Regions from separate parts of the Streptomyces sp. 4F14 genome, predicted to be linked through region 2. Evidence: riboswitches for the same ligand, from Rfam matches in the RefSeq annotation. Region 2 holds a riboswitch; each other region holds the start of a gene.
What was found. A riboswitch is a leader RNA that binds a small molecule or an ion and turns the genes downstream of it on or off. The one in region 2 is predicted to bind cobalamin.
Positions count from the first base shown of each region.

Region 1: another riboswitch for cobalamin. It lies ahead of ACLZOT_RS09940 (ribonucleoside-diphosphate reductase subunit alpha); the one in region 2 lies ahead of metE (5-methyltetrahydropteroyltriglutamate--homocysteine S-methyltransferase).
Region 3: another riboswitch for cobalamin. It lies ahead of ACLZOT_RS07920 (CbtB domain-containing protein); the one in region 2 lies ahead of metE (5-methyltetrahydropteroyltriglutamate--homocysteine S-methyltransferase).

Region 1 covers NZ_JBLRVY010000005.1:107,041-111,203, forward strand. The annotation lists gene ACLZOT_RS09940 (ribonucleoside-diphosphate reductase subunit alpha) at 1-2,351, opposite strand, end outside; cobalamin riboswitch at 2,484-2,622, opposite strand; gene mctP (monocarboxylate uptake permease MctP) at 2,890-4,163, opposite strand, start outside.
Region 2 covers NZ_JBLRVY010000013.1:197,334-201,496, forward strand. The annotation lists gene ACLZOT_RS23790 (MFS transporter) at 1-995, opposite strand, end outside; cobalamin riboswitch at 1,164-1,380, shown strand; gene metE (5-methyltetrahydropteroyltriglutamate--homocysteine S-methyltransferase) at 1,523-3,814, shown strand; gene ACLZOT_RS23800 (purine-cytosine permease family protein) at 3,982-4,163, shown strand, end outside.
Region 3 covers NZ_JBLRVY010000004.1:189,875-194,037, forward strand. The annotation lists partial or broken gene ACLZOT_RS07895 (RNA-guided endonuclease InsQ/TnpB family protein) at 1-125, opposite strand, end outside; partial or broken gene tnpA (IS200/IS605 family transposase) at 176-601, shown strand; partial or broken gene ACLZOT_RS07905 (MFS transporter) at 705-923, opposite strand; gene ACLZOT_RS07910 (hypothetical protein) at 940-1,224, opposite strand; gene ACLZOT_RS07915 (CbtA family protein) at 1,297-2,043, opposite strand; gene ACLZOT_RS07920 (CbtB domain-containing protein) at 2,066-2,281, opposite strand; cobalamin riboswitch at 2,317-2,466, opposite strand; gene ACLZOT_RS07925 (glycosyl hydrolase) at 2,477-3,427, opposite strand; gene ACLZOT_RS07930 (LacI family DNA-binding transcriptional regulator) at 3,424-4,163, opposite strand, start outside.

The DNA of each region.
Region 1 (4,163 bases), on a different contig from region 2:
GCCTCGCAGGACTCGGGGTTTTCGAGGGAGCAGGCGACCGCGTCGGGGTCGGGGGTGGCCTGCACCGGGACAGAAGCCTGGGCCGCGCGGGCGATCCTCGTCGCCGGGCGCGAGCGCAGGTAGTACGTCGTCTTCAGCCCGGACTTCCAGGCGTACGCGTACATCGAGGAGAGCTTGCCGATGGTCGGCGTCTCCAGGAACAGGTTCAGGGACTGCGCCTGGTCGAGGTACGGCGTACGGGCCGCCGCCATGTCGATCAGACCGCGCTGCGGGATCTCCCACGCCGTGCGGTACAGCGCGCGGACGTCCTCCGGGATCCAGACGAAGTCCTGCACCGAGCCGTTGGCCTCGCGCAGCGCCTCACGGGTACGGGCGTCCCACACGCCGAGGTCCTTGAGGTCCTGCACCAGGTACGAGTTGACCTGGAGGAACTCGCCGGACAGCGTCTCGCGCTTGAACAGGTTGGAGACCTGCGGCTCGATGCACTCGTACACACCGGCGATGGACGCGATGGTCGCGGTCGGCGCGATGGCGAGGAGCAGCGAGTTGCGCAGCCCGGTCGACGCGATGCGCTCGCGCAGGGCCGCCCACCGCTCCGGCCAGGTGAACTCGACGCCGAAGTGGTCGGGGTGCAGCACGCCACGGGCCGTACGGGTCTTCTCCCAGGCGGGGAGGGGGCCGGAGCGCTCGGCGAGGTCGGCGGACGCCTCGTACGCGGCGAGCATGATCCGCTCGGCGATCCGGGTGGAGAGCGCCTTGGCCTCGGCCGAGTCGAAGGGGATCCGCAGCTTGAAGAAGACGTCCTGGAGGCCCATCGCGCCCAGGCCCACCGGCCGCCACTTCGAGTTGGAGCGGCCCGCCTGCTCGGTCGGGTAGAAGTTGATGTCGACGACCCGGTCGAGGAAGGTCACGGCGGTGCGGACGGTCTCGTCCAGCCGGTCCCAGTCGATGTCCGAACCGGTGACGAACGCGCCCAGGTTCACCGAACCCAGGTTGCAGACGGCCGTCTCCCCGTCGTCGGTGACCTCCAGGATCTCCGTGCAGAGGTTGGAGGAGTGGACGACGTGGCCCGCCTCGGCGGTCTGGTTCGCCGTACGGTTCGCGGCGTCCTTGAACGTCATCCAGCCGTTGCCGGTCTGCGCGAGGGTGCGCATCATCCGGCCGTACAGGTCCCGCGCCGGGATCGTCTTCTTGGCGAGCCCCTCGGCCTCGGCCTTGCGGTACGCCGCGTCGAACTCGTCGCCCCACAGGTCGACCAGCTCGGGCACGTCCGAGGGCGAGAACAGCGACCACTCCTGGTCGGCGTTCACGCGGCGCATGAACTCGTCCGGGATCCAGTGCGCCAGGTTCAGGTTGTGCGTACGGCGGGCGTCCTCGCCCGTGTTGTCCCGCAGCTCCAGGAACTCCTCGATGTCGGAGTGCCAGGTCTCCAGGTACACCGCCGCCGCGCCCTTGCGCCGCCCGCCCTGGTTCACGGCCGCGACACTCGCGTCCAGCGTCTTCAGGAACGGCACGATGCCGTTGGAGTGTCCGTTCGTGCCGCGGATCAGCGAACCCCGGGAGCGGATGCGGGAGTACGAGAGGCCGATGCCGCCGGCGTGCTTCGAGAGGCGGGCGACCTGGTGGTAGCGGTCGTAGATCGAGTCCAGCTCGTCCTTGGGGGAGTCCAGGAGGTAGCAGGACGACATCTGGGGGTGCCGGGTGCCCGAGTTGAACAGCGTGGGGGAGGACGGGAGGTAGTCCAGGCGGCTCATCAGGCCGTACAGGGCGGAGACCTCGTCCAGGGCGCGGACGGTGTCGTCCTCGGCCAAGCCCGAGGCGACCCGGAGCAGGAAGTGCTGGGGCGTCTCGATCACCTTGCGGGTGATCGGGTGGCGCAGCAGGTACCGGCTGTGCAGGGTGCGCAGGCCGAAGTAGCCGAAGCGGTCGTCGGCGGCCGGGTCGATCAGGCCGTCCAGGTACGTGGCGTGGATCCGCGCGAACTCCGCCGTGCGGTCCGCGATCAGGCCCTCGCGGTGGCCCACGGAGATCGACTCCGTGAACGTCGTCACACTCTGCGAGGCGGCCTCGGCGCGGATGCTGATCGTCAGCAGGCGGGCCGCGAGGCGGGAGTACGCCGGGTCCTCCGCGATCAGGCCCGCGGCGGCCTCCGTGGCCAGCTCGCGCAGCTCGGCCTCGTCCGCACGCGCGGAACGGCCCCGCAGAGCCGCGGCGGCGACCCGGCCGGGGTCCGCGTCGGGCAGGTCGGCGGTCAGCTCCGTCAGGGTCCGCAGCAGCGCGGTACCGGGACCGTCGTTCTCGGTCTCGACCGCCTGGACCTCTGAAGCCGGTTCGGCTGGCGCGATGGTCACGTGAGGCTCTCCCTCGCTCGGCAAGGGGCCTTCGCGGGAGGGCAGGGGGCAGCACGGACGCACAGCGCGTACGCGTCCCCGGCCCACTCCGCGAGGCCCGGACGTCAGGGCACACCGAGCCGTCCCTTGGCACGGCTGGCGCTTGCTGCCGACAGGTCCTCGGACTGACTCCCGTGCGCGTATACGCACAAGTACACCGTTGCGGGACAGTTCCGGATTCCCACCGGATTCCCCTGCGGCGACAGCGAGCATGAGCATACATCTAGTGCCGGGCTGTCAGGTCACCCCCAGATGTTGTGTCGCGTCGGCTTCGGAGCGTCAACTTGTGGGTGGGAACTGTGATGCCGGGCAGGGGGTGGGGGTGCTGTCGGTGGCGGTCTGCGGGTGCGTCGTGGTTGCTCGCGCCCCGCGGCGGAGCCGCTATCAGATACAGCCCCGCGCCCCTGGAAGTGCGCGGCAGCGCATCTTCCAGGGGCGCGGGGAACTGCGCGAGCAACCACGGTGGTGCCGCAGCCGCCAGACGGCAGGGAGTGTCGAGCTAGTGGGCCGCTCCCGAAGTCGCCGGGGGAAGTTCCGTCTGGACCCCGGGGTCGCCCGCGTCCGCCGTGTAGTCCGACGGGCTCGTCTCGTCCACCCCGTCCGGGGCTTTGGCGGCGCGTAGGACGAACGTGAGGGCCACCGTCACCGCCACGTTCAGGACGAAGGCTGTGAGGCCGATGTAGCCCATCTCACCGATGCCGGGGATCTTGTCGTTGGAGCCGCCGAAGTGTTTCTGGGTGGGGGAGGCGACGCCGTACGCGGCGATCGTGCCGTAGACCATGCCGACCGCCCAGCCGGCCAGCAGCGCCCAGCGGTGGAACCAGCGGGTGAAGAGGCCGCCGACGAGGGCCGGGAAGGTCTGGAGGATCCAGATGCCGCCCAGGAGCTGGAAGTTGATCGCGGTGGTCTTGTCCATCGTCAGGACGAAGACCAGGGCGCCGACCTTCACCAGGAGCGAGACCAGTTTGGAGATCTTCGTCTCCTGCTCCGGCGTGGCGTCCGGCTTCAGGAAGTCCTTGTAGATGTTCCGGGTGAAGAGGTTGGCCGCCGCGATGGACATGATCGCTGCCGGGACGAGGGCCCCGATACCGATCGCCGCGAACGCCACGCCCGCGAACCAGTCGGGGAACATGTCCTCGAACAGCTGGGGGATGGCCAGCTGGTTGTTGCCGTGGGTGTCGACCTTCGCGGCGATGGCCATGAAGCCGAGGAGCGCGAGCAGCCCGAGCATCAGGGAATACAGCGGCAGGATCGTGGTGTTGCGACGGATCACCTCACGGTTCTTGGAGGAGAGCGTCGCGGTGATCGAGTGCGGGTACATGAACAGGGCGAGCGCGGAGCCCAGCGCGAGCGTGGCGTACGTCCATTGGCCCGCCTCGGCCGGAACGAGCCCGCCCGCCTTGGCAGCGGTGTACTTCTCGCTCGCCGAGGCGAAGATGTCGTCGAACCCGCCCAGCTTGATCGGGATGTAGATGATCGCCACGGTGATCACGATGTAGATCAGCGTGTCCTTGACGAACGCGATCAGCGCCGGCGCCCGCAGCCCCGAGGAGTACGTGTACGCGGCCAGCACACCGAAGGCGATCAGCAGCGGCAGGTCCTTGACGAACCAGTTCGTGTCCTCGCCGCCCCCGACGCCCATGACGTCCAGCACCGCCTGGATGCCGACGAGCTGGAGCGCGATGTACGGCATCGTCGCGAGGATCCCGGTGAGCGCGACCGCCAGGGACAGCCCCTTGGACCCGAACCGCCCACGCACGAAGTCGGACGTGG
Region 2 (4,163 bases):
GAGATCATCAGCGCGCCGACCATCGGCAGGAACGCGAGCCCGGTCTTGACGGCGGAGAAGCCCAGGCTGAGCTGGAGGTAGTAGGTCAGGAAGAGGAAGACGCCGAACATGCCCGCGCTGGAGATCAGCATGACGGTGAAGGAGGCGCCGCGGTCGCGGTCGAGCAGGACGCGCAGCGGGAGCAGCGGGTGGGACGCCTTGGTCTGCCACCAGGTGAACGCGGCGAGCAGGACGGCGCCGATGGTCAGGAAGCCCCAGGAGCGCGGCGAGGACCAGTCGTGGGACTCGGCCATCGAGAAGCCGTAGACGACGGAGAAGAGGCCGGTGGTGACGAGGATCGTGCCGGGGATGTCGAGCTTCGCGCCGGGTTCGCGGGCGGTGCGCTTGAGCAGGATCCAGCCGCCGACCAGGGGGATCACGGCGAGGGCGAGGTTGACGTAGAGGGTCCAGCGCCAGTCGAGGTACTCGGTGAGGACCCCGCCGAGCAGCAGGCCGACGGCCGCGCCGGAGCCGGCGATGGCGCCGTAGATGCCGAAGGCGCGGGCGCGTTCCTTGGCGTCGGTGAACGTCGTGGTCAGCAGGGAGAGCGCGGCCGGTGCGAGCAGCGCGCCGAAGACGCCCTGGAGGGTGCGGCCGGCGACGAGGACCTCGAAGCTCTGGGCGGCGCCGGCCAGCGCGGAGGCCGCCGCGAAGCCGCCGACGCCGACCAGGAAGGCGACCTTGCGGCCGAAGAGGTCGGCGATCCGGCCGCCGAGCAGCAGGAGGCTGCCGAAGGCCAGGGAGTAGGCGGTGACGATCCAGGTGCGGTCGCCGTCGGAGAAGCCCAGGTCGGCCTGGGCGGACGGCATCGCGATGTTCACGATGGTCGCGTCCAGCGTGACCATCAGCTGGGCTATGCCGATCATCGCGAGGACCCACCAGCGGTGACGGGACGCGGGTTCCTCGGCTGTCTTGGTGAGTGACGTCGTGTCCGGCGTCTCGGTGGTCTGTGACATAGGGGCCTGCTCCGATGAGATGATCGGGCGTCTCGCGAACGAAACGGTTTCGTACTCCAGGAACGCTACACACCCGGCTAGCGAAACTCAACCGTTTCGATAAAGAGACCGCCGTCACATACCAGCCGGTTTCCCGAACGACCTCCCCCAACAGCGGCTTCACCCCGTACGCTGATCACCGCAGCCGGTTCGCCCCGTCAGCCAGACGGGCCGCGTCGCAAGAGGGAACCCGGTGGGAATCCGGGACTGCCCCGCAGCGGTGAGCGGGAACGACCGCCGTCATACGCACTGGGTCCGCACGGACCTGGGAAGCGACGGCCACTAGGTGCCTCCTCCGGAGGCGTGCCCGCGAGTCCGAAGACCTGCCGACTGCCCGTACGCGATGTGTTCGCGTGCGGAGTTCCGGTGACCTCGCGGGTGGGTCGGCGCACAGAAGGCCGTACGGCGCTGCCGTCCGGTCGTCCGCTCCTTCACGCCCTCGTCCCGTCGCCGGGACCTCAGGGAATCGTCTCGTGAAGGAGATCTCCGTGACACCGAAGTCCGCAGCCGCGGCAACCCTGTACGGCTACCCCCGCCAGGGTGAGAACCGGGAGCTGAAGAAGGCGGTCGAGGGCTACTGGAAGGGCCGCGTCACCGCCGACGCCCTCCACGCCACCGCCGCCGACCTGCGCGCCGCCACCTGGCGGCAGCTCGCCGAAACCGGCCTCGACGAGGTCCCGACCGGGGGCTTCTCGCTCTACGACCATGTCCTCGACACCAGCGTCATGGTCGGCGCGATCCCCGTACGCCACGCGGCAGTCGAAGACCCCTTGGACCGCTACTTCGCCATGGCCCGCGGCACGCAGGACGCGCCGCCGCTGGAGATGACGAAGTGGTTCGACACCAACTACCACTACCTGGTCCCCGAGTTGGGCCCGGACACGGTCTTCCGTGCCGAACCCGCCCGGCAGGTCGCCGAGTTGAGGGAAGCCCTCGCTCTCGGTCTCACCGCCCGCCCGGTGCTCCTCGGCCCGGTCACCTACCTGCTGCTGGCCAAGCCCGCCCCCGGCGTCGACCCCGCCTTCGAGCCGCTCACCCTCCTCGACCGGCTCCTCCCGGTGTACGCCCGGATCCTCGCCGAGCTGCGCGCGGCCGGCGCCGGGTGGGTACAGCTCGACGAGCCGGCCCTCGTCCAGGACCGCACCCCGGCCGAGCTGAACGCCGCCGCCCGCGCCTACCGGGACCTCGGCGCCCTCGGGGACCGGCCGAAACTGCTGGTCGCGACCTACTTCGACCGGCCCGGCGAGGCCCTGCCGGTGCTGGCCAAGGCCCCCGTCGAGGGGCTCGCCCTCGACTTCACGCGGCCCGGCACCCTGGAGGACCTCGCCTCCGTGGGCGGACTGCCCGGCAAGCGGCTCGTCGCGGGCATCGTCGACGGCCGCAACATCTGGGTCAACGACCTCTCCGCGTCCCTCACCGTCCTCGGCACCCTCCTCGGACTCGCCGACCGCGTCGACGTCGCCGCCTCCTGCTCCCTCCTGCACGTCCCCCTCGACACCGCCCTCGAACGCGACGTCGACCCGCAGATCCTGCGCTGGCTCGCCTTCGCCCGGCAGAAGACCGCCGAGGTCGTCACCCTGGCCCGCGGACTCGCCCGGGGCACCGGCGCCATCGCCGCCGAACTCGCCGCCAACCACGCCGACCTGGCCTCCCGCGCGGGCTCGCCGATCACCCGCGACCCCGCGGTGCGGGCCCGCGTCGCGGCGGTCACCGAGGCCGACGCGCGCCGCGAACAGCCGTACCCCGAACGGGCCTTGGCGCAGCGCGCCCATCTCGGGCTGCCCCTGCTGCCGACGACCACGATCGGCTCGTTCCCGCAGACCGGCGAACTGCGGTCCGCCCGGGCGGACTTGAGGGCGGGGCGGATCGGGGCCGCCCGGTACGAGGACCGGATGGCCGCCGAGATCCGGGAGGTGATCGCCTTCCAGGAGAAGGCGGGTCTCGACGTCCTGGTGCACGGCGAGCCCGAACGCAACGACATGGTCCAGTACTTCGCCGAACAGCTCACCGGCTACCTCGCCACCCAGCACGGCTGGGTCCAGTCCTACGGCACCCGGTACGTCCGGCCCCCGATCCTCGCCGGGGACATCTCCCGGCCCGAGCCGATGACGGTCCGCTGGACCTCGTACGCCCAGTCCCTCACCGCCCGCCCGGTCAAGGGCATGCTGACGGGGCCGGTGACGATGCTCGCGTGGTCGTTCGTACGGGACGACCAGCCCCTCGGGGACACCGCGCGCCAAGTGGCACTTGCCCTCCGCGACGAGGTCAACGACCTCGAATCTGCCGGGAGTTCGGTGATCCAGGTCGACGAACCCGCACTCCGGGAGACCCTGCCGCTGCGCAGCGCCGACCACGCGGCGTACCTGGCCTGGGCGACGGAGTCGTTCCGCCTCGCCACCTCCGGGGTACTCCCCCGGACCCAGATCCACACCCACATGTGCTACGCCGAGTTCGGCGACGTCGTCCAGGCGATCGACGACCTCGACGCGGACGTCATCAGCCTGGAGGCGGCCCGCTCCCACATGCAGGTGGCCCGTGAACTGGCCGCACACGGCTACCCGCGGGAGGCCGGGCCGGGTGTCTACGACATCCACTCGCCGCGCGTCCCCAGCGCCGACGAGGCGGCCGAACTGCTCCGGGCGGGCCTGAAGGCGATCCCGGCGGACCGCCTGTGGGTGAACCCCGACTGCGGCCTCAAGACACGGGGCTGGCCGGAGACGAGGGAGTCGCTGGAGAACCTGGTGACGGCGGCGAGGAGGGTGAGGGCGGAGCTGTACTGAGGCATGGACCGAAGGGACCCGGGATTCCCGGGTCCCTTCGGTCGTACGGCGAAACATCTCCTTCATACAGGAAGTATTTAGGGGTAACACCCCCTGCCTACCGTCTCCGTGCTCCCGCAAACCGTCTCGCGGGGCAACCGTCCCCACCCCCGCCGCAAGGAGACGTAGTGAGCGTCGAGCCGCAGACAGACGTACGCACCGCACCAGCGCCAAGTACCGACCAGGCCACCAAGGAGACCCTGGAGGACTACACCCTCCGCTTCGCGCCCCGCAGTTACCGCCGCTGGACCCCGATGGTCGTGGCCACGACCGCGCTGGGCGGCATCGCCTACATGGCGGACTTCTCGAT
Region 3 (4,163 bases), on a different contig from region 2:
CGATAGGCGTCGCGGCGTTCCTCTAACGCCCCGTTGTAGAGCGAGCAGTGATCGGCCAGCATCGCGGTCAACGCGGCGGCCTGGCCCACTGTGGGCCGCATGAGGAACTTGTACGCACGGATCATCCGGCCCACCCCTTCCGGTCGAGTTCGCTTGATCATTCTACGCTTGGTCTATGTCACCACATGGGGAACCAAGCCCCGATATCCGCCGAGGCCGCCACGTCATCTACAACCTCCACGCACATCTGATCTTCGTCACCAAATACCGGGGCGGTGTCTTCACCGACGACATGCTGACCCGCTGCGAAGAGGTCATGCGCGACGTATGCGCGGGATTCGAGGCATAGCTTCGGGAGTTCAACGGCGAGGCCGACCACGTACACCTGTTGGTGCACTACCCGCCGAAGGTCGCCCTGTCCAAGCTGGTCAACAACTTGAAGGGCGCCAGCTCCCACTACCTGCGGCAGGTGTACACGGGCACGATGAACCAGACGATCATGCACGTCCACCTGTGGGCCCCTCGTGCTTCGCCGGTTCCTGCGGCGGCGCCAATCCAGATCGTCAAGGCCTACATCGAGAACCAGAAGCGACCCGACTGACCGTCCTCACAGAAGCGCAGAGAACTCCGACGCTCCGCGCCTCCGGGCCAGGGATCGCATTCCCTCCCGGCGTAAACGCCGGGATTCCCTGCGAAGATCAAAGGATGGCTACGGCGGTGAGGGCGGAACCCCCGGTCAGCAGAGCGCTGGGCAGCCCCGCGAGCCGCGTGGAATCCAGCATGTCCTGCGCCAGCAACGCACCGACGGTGACACCGGCGGCCAGCCCCATGCCGCTCAGGATCTGGGAGGCGACCAGGACGCGCAGGACCCGGCGTTGGGCCTGGGCGGGATCCGTCGAGGGGGTCGTCGCGGTGGCGGTCATCTCCAGACCTCCCCTTTCACGCCCGCTGCCCCCGATACCTCCGCAGCACCCCGGCGACCGCACACCGCAGACAGTCGTCGTCCGGCGCCCGATGGCACGGCGCCGGCCCTCCGACCAGCGCTTCGAGTTCCGCCAACAACCGCTCCGTACGCCTCACTTGCTCCCCGAGCACCCGTACCCGCGCGCTCTGCCCGCCGACCTGCCGCCGGCTGGCGATCAACCGTTCGTACTCGGGGACGGTGAGCGCCACCGCCTCGCGCCCGCCGAGGGTGATGCGGCGGGGCCGGGGTGTGTTGGGCACGTGGTTCCTCCGCTCCTCGCCGAAGCCAAAGCCGGAAACACGTGAGGGCCTCGCGGTCGAGGCCCTCACGTGTCAGACGGTGACGGTCTCCCGCCGGACCACGGGGTCGGGCCGCAGCAGCCGGTGTGCCAACTCCCCGAAGGCGAGCCCGAATCCGGTCCACAGGGTGGCCTGGATGGCGAGCGTGGAGAGCCGGAACCGCCACAGGACGGCGGCCGGGAAGTCCGCGGGCACCTCGTTGACGACGGGCAGGAAGGCGTACGCCAGCCCGACCGCGGCGATGAACGCGGTCACCGCGACGACCGTCGCCCACCAGTTGCCGAGCCCCGGCGCGAGCCGTCTGCCGAGGAGGGTGGCGGCGACCGCGAGCAGGACGCTGAGCACCAGCATCAGGAAGAACAGGGTGGTGCGCTTCCCGATGGTGTCGCCGTTGCCGACGGCGGGCGGGTTGGCCGGGTACTTGAGGAAGGGGACGACGTACACGGCGACCAGCGCGACGCCGGACAGGAGCAGCGCGGTGGCCCGGGGGCTGAAGCGTCCGACGCGGCCGAGCGCGAAGCAGTACGCGAGGGCCGCGATGCCGCCGAAGGCGACGCCGTAGACGAGGACGCCGGTCGCGAGGCCGGCGGTGGACTGGAGGGAGCGGGAGACGAGTTCGACCTCGTGGCCGTGCTCGTGGGAGTGGGCCTCCTCGAAGCCGATCGCCTTGTCGACGGAGGGTTCCCCGAGGAAGTAGGCGACGATCAGGGCGAGCACGCCGGCCGCGAGACCGGCGAGCATGCCCCGCACGAGCAGGTTCCGTACGGTGGTGGAGTTCATGGGGGTGTCGGCGTCCCTCGGGTCAGTGGCAGGGGAAGCCGAGCAGGTGGCGGGCGTCGTGCACCCACTCGTGGACCTCTTCGCCGGAGAAGACCGACAGGGCGCCCTGTTCGGCGCCGACGAAGTACAGCAGGATCAGCATGAGGACGCCGAAGAAGACGGCCCAGGGGGCGATGTCCTTCAACGGCAGCTTGAGCGGGGTGGTGGCGGTGGTCGGCTGGGCGACGTGCTGCGCCATGGCAGGGCCTCCTTCGGGAGTTCGCGTCCCGTCTCGGTGGTGCTCCGTACGACGGCTACGGGTCTGACTCACCCCCGCCTCAAGGAGCGCGAGGGGCACACAGTGGCGCGACCGTGCCGGATTCTCACCGGCTTCCGTCCTGCCGTCGTTGTCGGGGTGACGATACCGCGTGACGTGTACCCGACCAACCCCGCGTCACCAGGCACTTTCCTCCGTGTGGGTCGGGTCCGGTCCGAGGTTCAGCTCCACGGGCGCCCGGTCGCAGTGCAGGACGCCGTCGGCGACCGTGGCCGTGGCGACCTGGAGGGAGGAGCGGCGGGTGCGGTGGGTGCCGTCGTCGTCGGTGATGCCGGGCGGCCGGCCGGGGTGGGTGAAGTAGAAGACGTACGCGGTGTCGCCCTGGACGACGACGTCGGCGTGGTGGCCGATGTTGCCGTCGTCGGTGCGGTGGCCGGGGGTGTCGAGGACGAGGCCCTGGTAGTGCCAGGTGGTGAGGTCGTCGGAGCGGAAGACGCCCTGGCCGCGCCATTCGTCGACGAGCATCCAGTGGAAGCCGCCGAGGGTGAAGACGTTGGGGCCCTCGTGCGGGCGGTGGTCGACGACGACGCCGGTCGGTTTCCACGAGTACAGGTCGGGGCTGTCGGCGGCGCAGGTGGCGGAGGACCGGGTCTCGTCCTTGAACCACATGCGCCAGCCGCCGTCGGGCAGGGGGTGGACGCAGGCGTCGATGACGCGGCCGGAGTCGAGGTCGAGGGGGCCGTGGTGGGTCCAGGTGAGGAGGTCGGGGCTGGTGTAGTGGCGGATGCTCGCGGGGGCGGCCCAGGAGTCGGGGACGCCCTGGATGTAGCTGACGTACAGGTGGTACAGGCCGTCGTGCCAGAGGATCTCCGGGGCCCAGAACGTGTTGCGGCCCCATTCGGTGTCGAGGCCGGGGAGGGTGCCCCGGTAGGTCCAGGTGCGGCCGGCGTCTGCGGAGACGGCGACGCCGAGGTCGGTGCCGTGGACCCAGGCGGCGCCGGGGCCCTGGGCGGTGGTGCGGCGGTTGGTGTAGACCAGCCACCATTCCCCGGTCGCGCGGTTCCAGATCGCCGTCGGGTCGGCGGCGCCGTCGTACACGGGGTCGCGGAAGAGGGGCGCGGGGTTCATCGGGTGTCTCCTCGCGGGCCGCCGGTCGACTCGCGGATCACGAGCGTGAAGCCGCTCACGAACTCCTCGTACCGGGGCGGTGGTTCGTGCTGGTCGATGCGGGTGGTCAGGAGGGCGACGGCGTGTTCGGCCATGCCATCGTGGTCGGGGTCGACGCTGGACAGGGACGGGACGAGGTAGGCGCTCTCGGCGATGTCGTCGAAGCCGATGACCTTGACCTGGCCGGGGACGCGGACGCCGTGGTCGGCGAGGCCGCGCAGGACGCCCATGGCGAGGGTGTCGGTCACGCAGAACACGCCGTCGAAGTCCAGGCCGCCCGCCACCATGTCCCGCGCGCAGTGCGCTCCTTGCGCGAGCCCGAACCGGCCGACCTTGCGCACCAGCCCGGGGTCGTAGGGCAGGCCCGCGTCGGTGAGGGCCTGCCGGTAGCCGGCGTGGCGCAGGCTGGAGGTGTCGACCTCGGCCGTCTCCCCGCAGACCAGCGCTATCCGCCGGCAGCCCCGCCCGACGAGGTGGGTGACGGCCGCCCGGGACGCCTCCTGGTTCGGCATGCCGACGTGGTCGACGGGTCCGCCGGTGATGCGGTCGCCGAGCACGACCACGGGGTGTTCGGCGGTGAGCCGTTCGGCGTCGCTCTGCCCGAGGCCGACGGCGCTGAGCAGGAGGCCGTCGTAGAGGCGGTTGCGGGACAGGGAGAGGGCGTCGAGTTCGCTCTCCCGGGTGGCGCCGGTCTGCT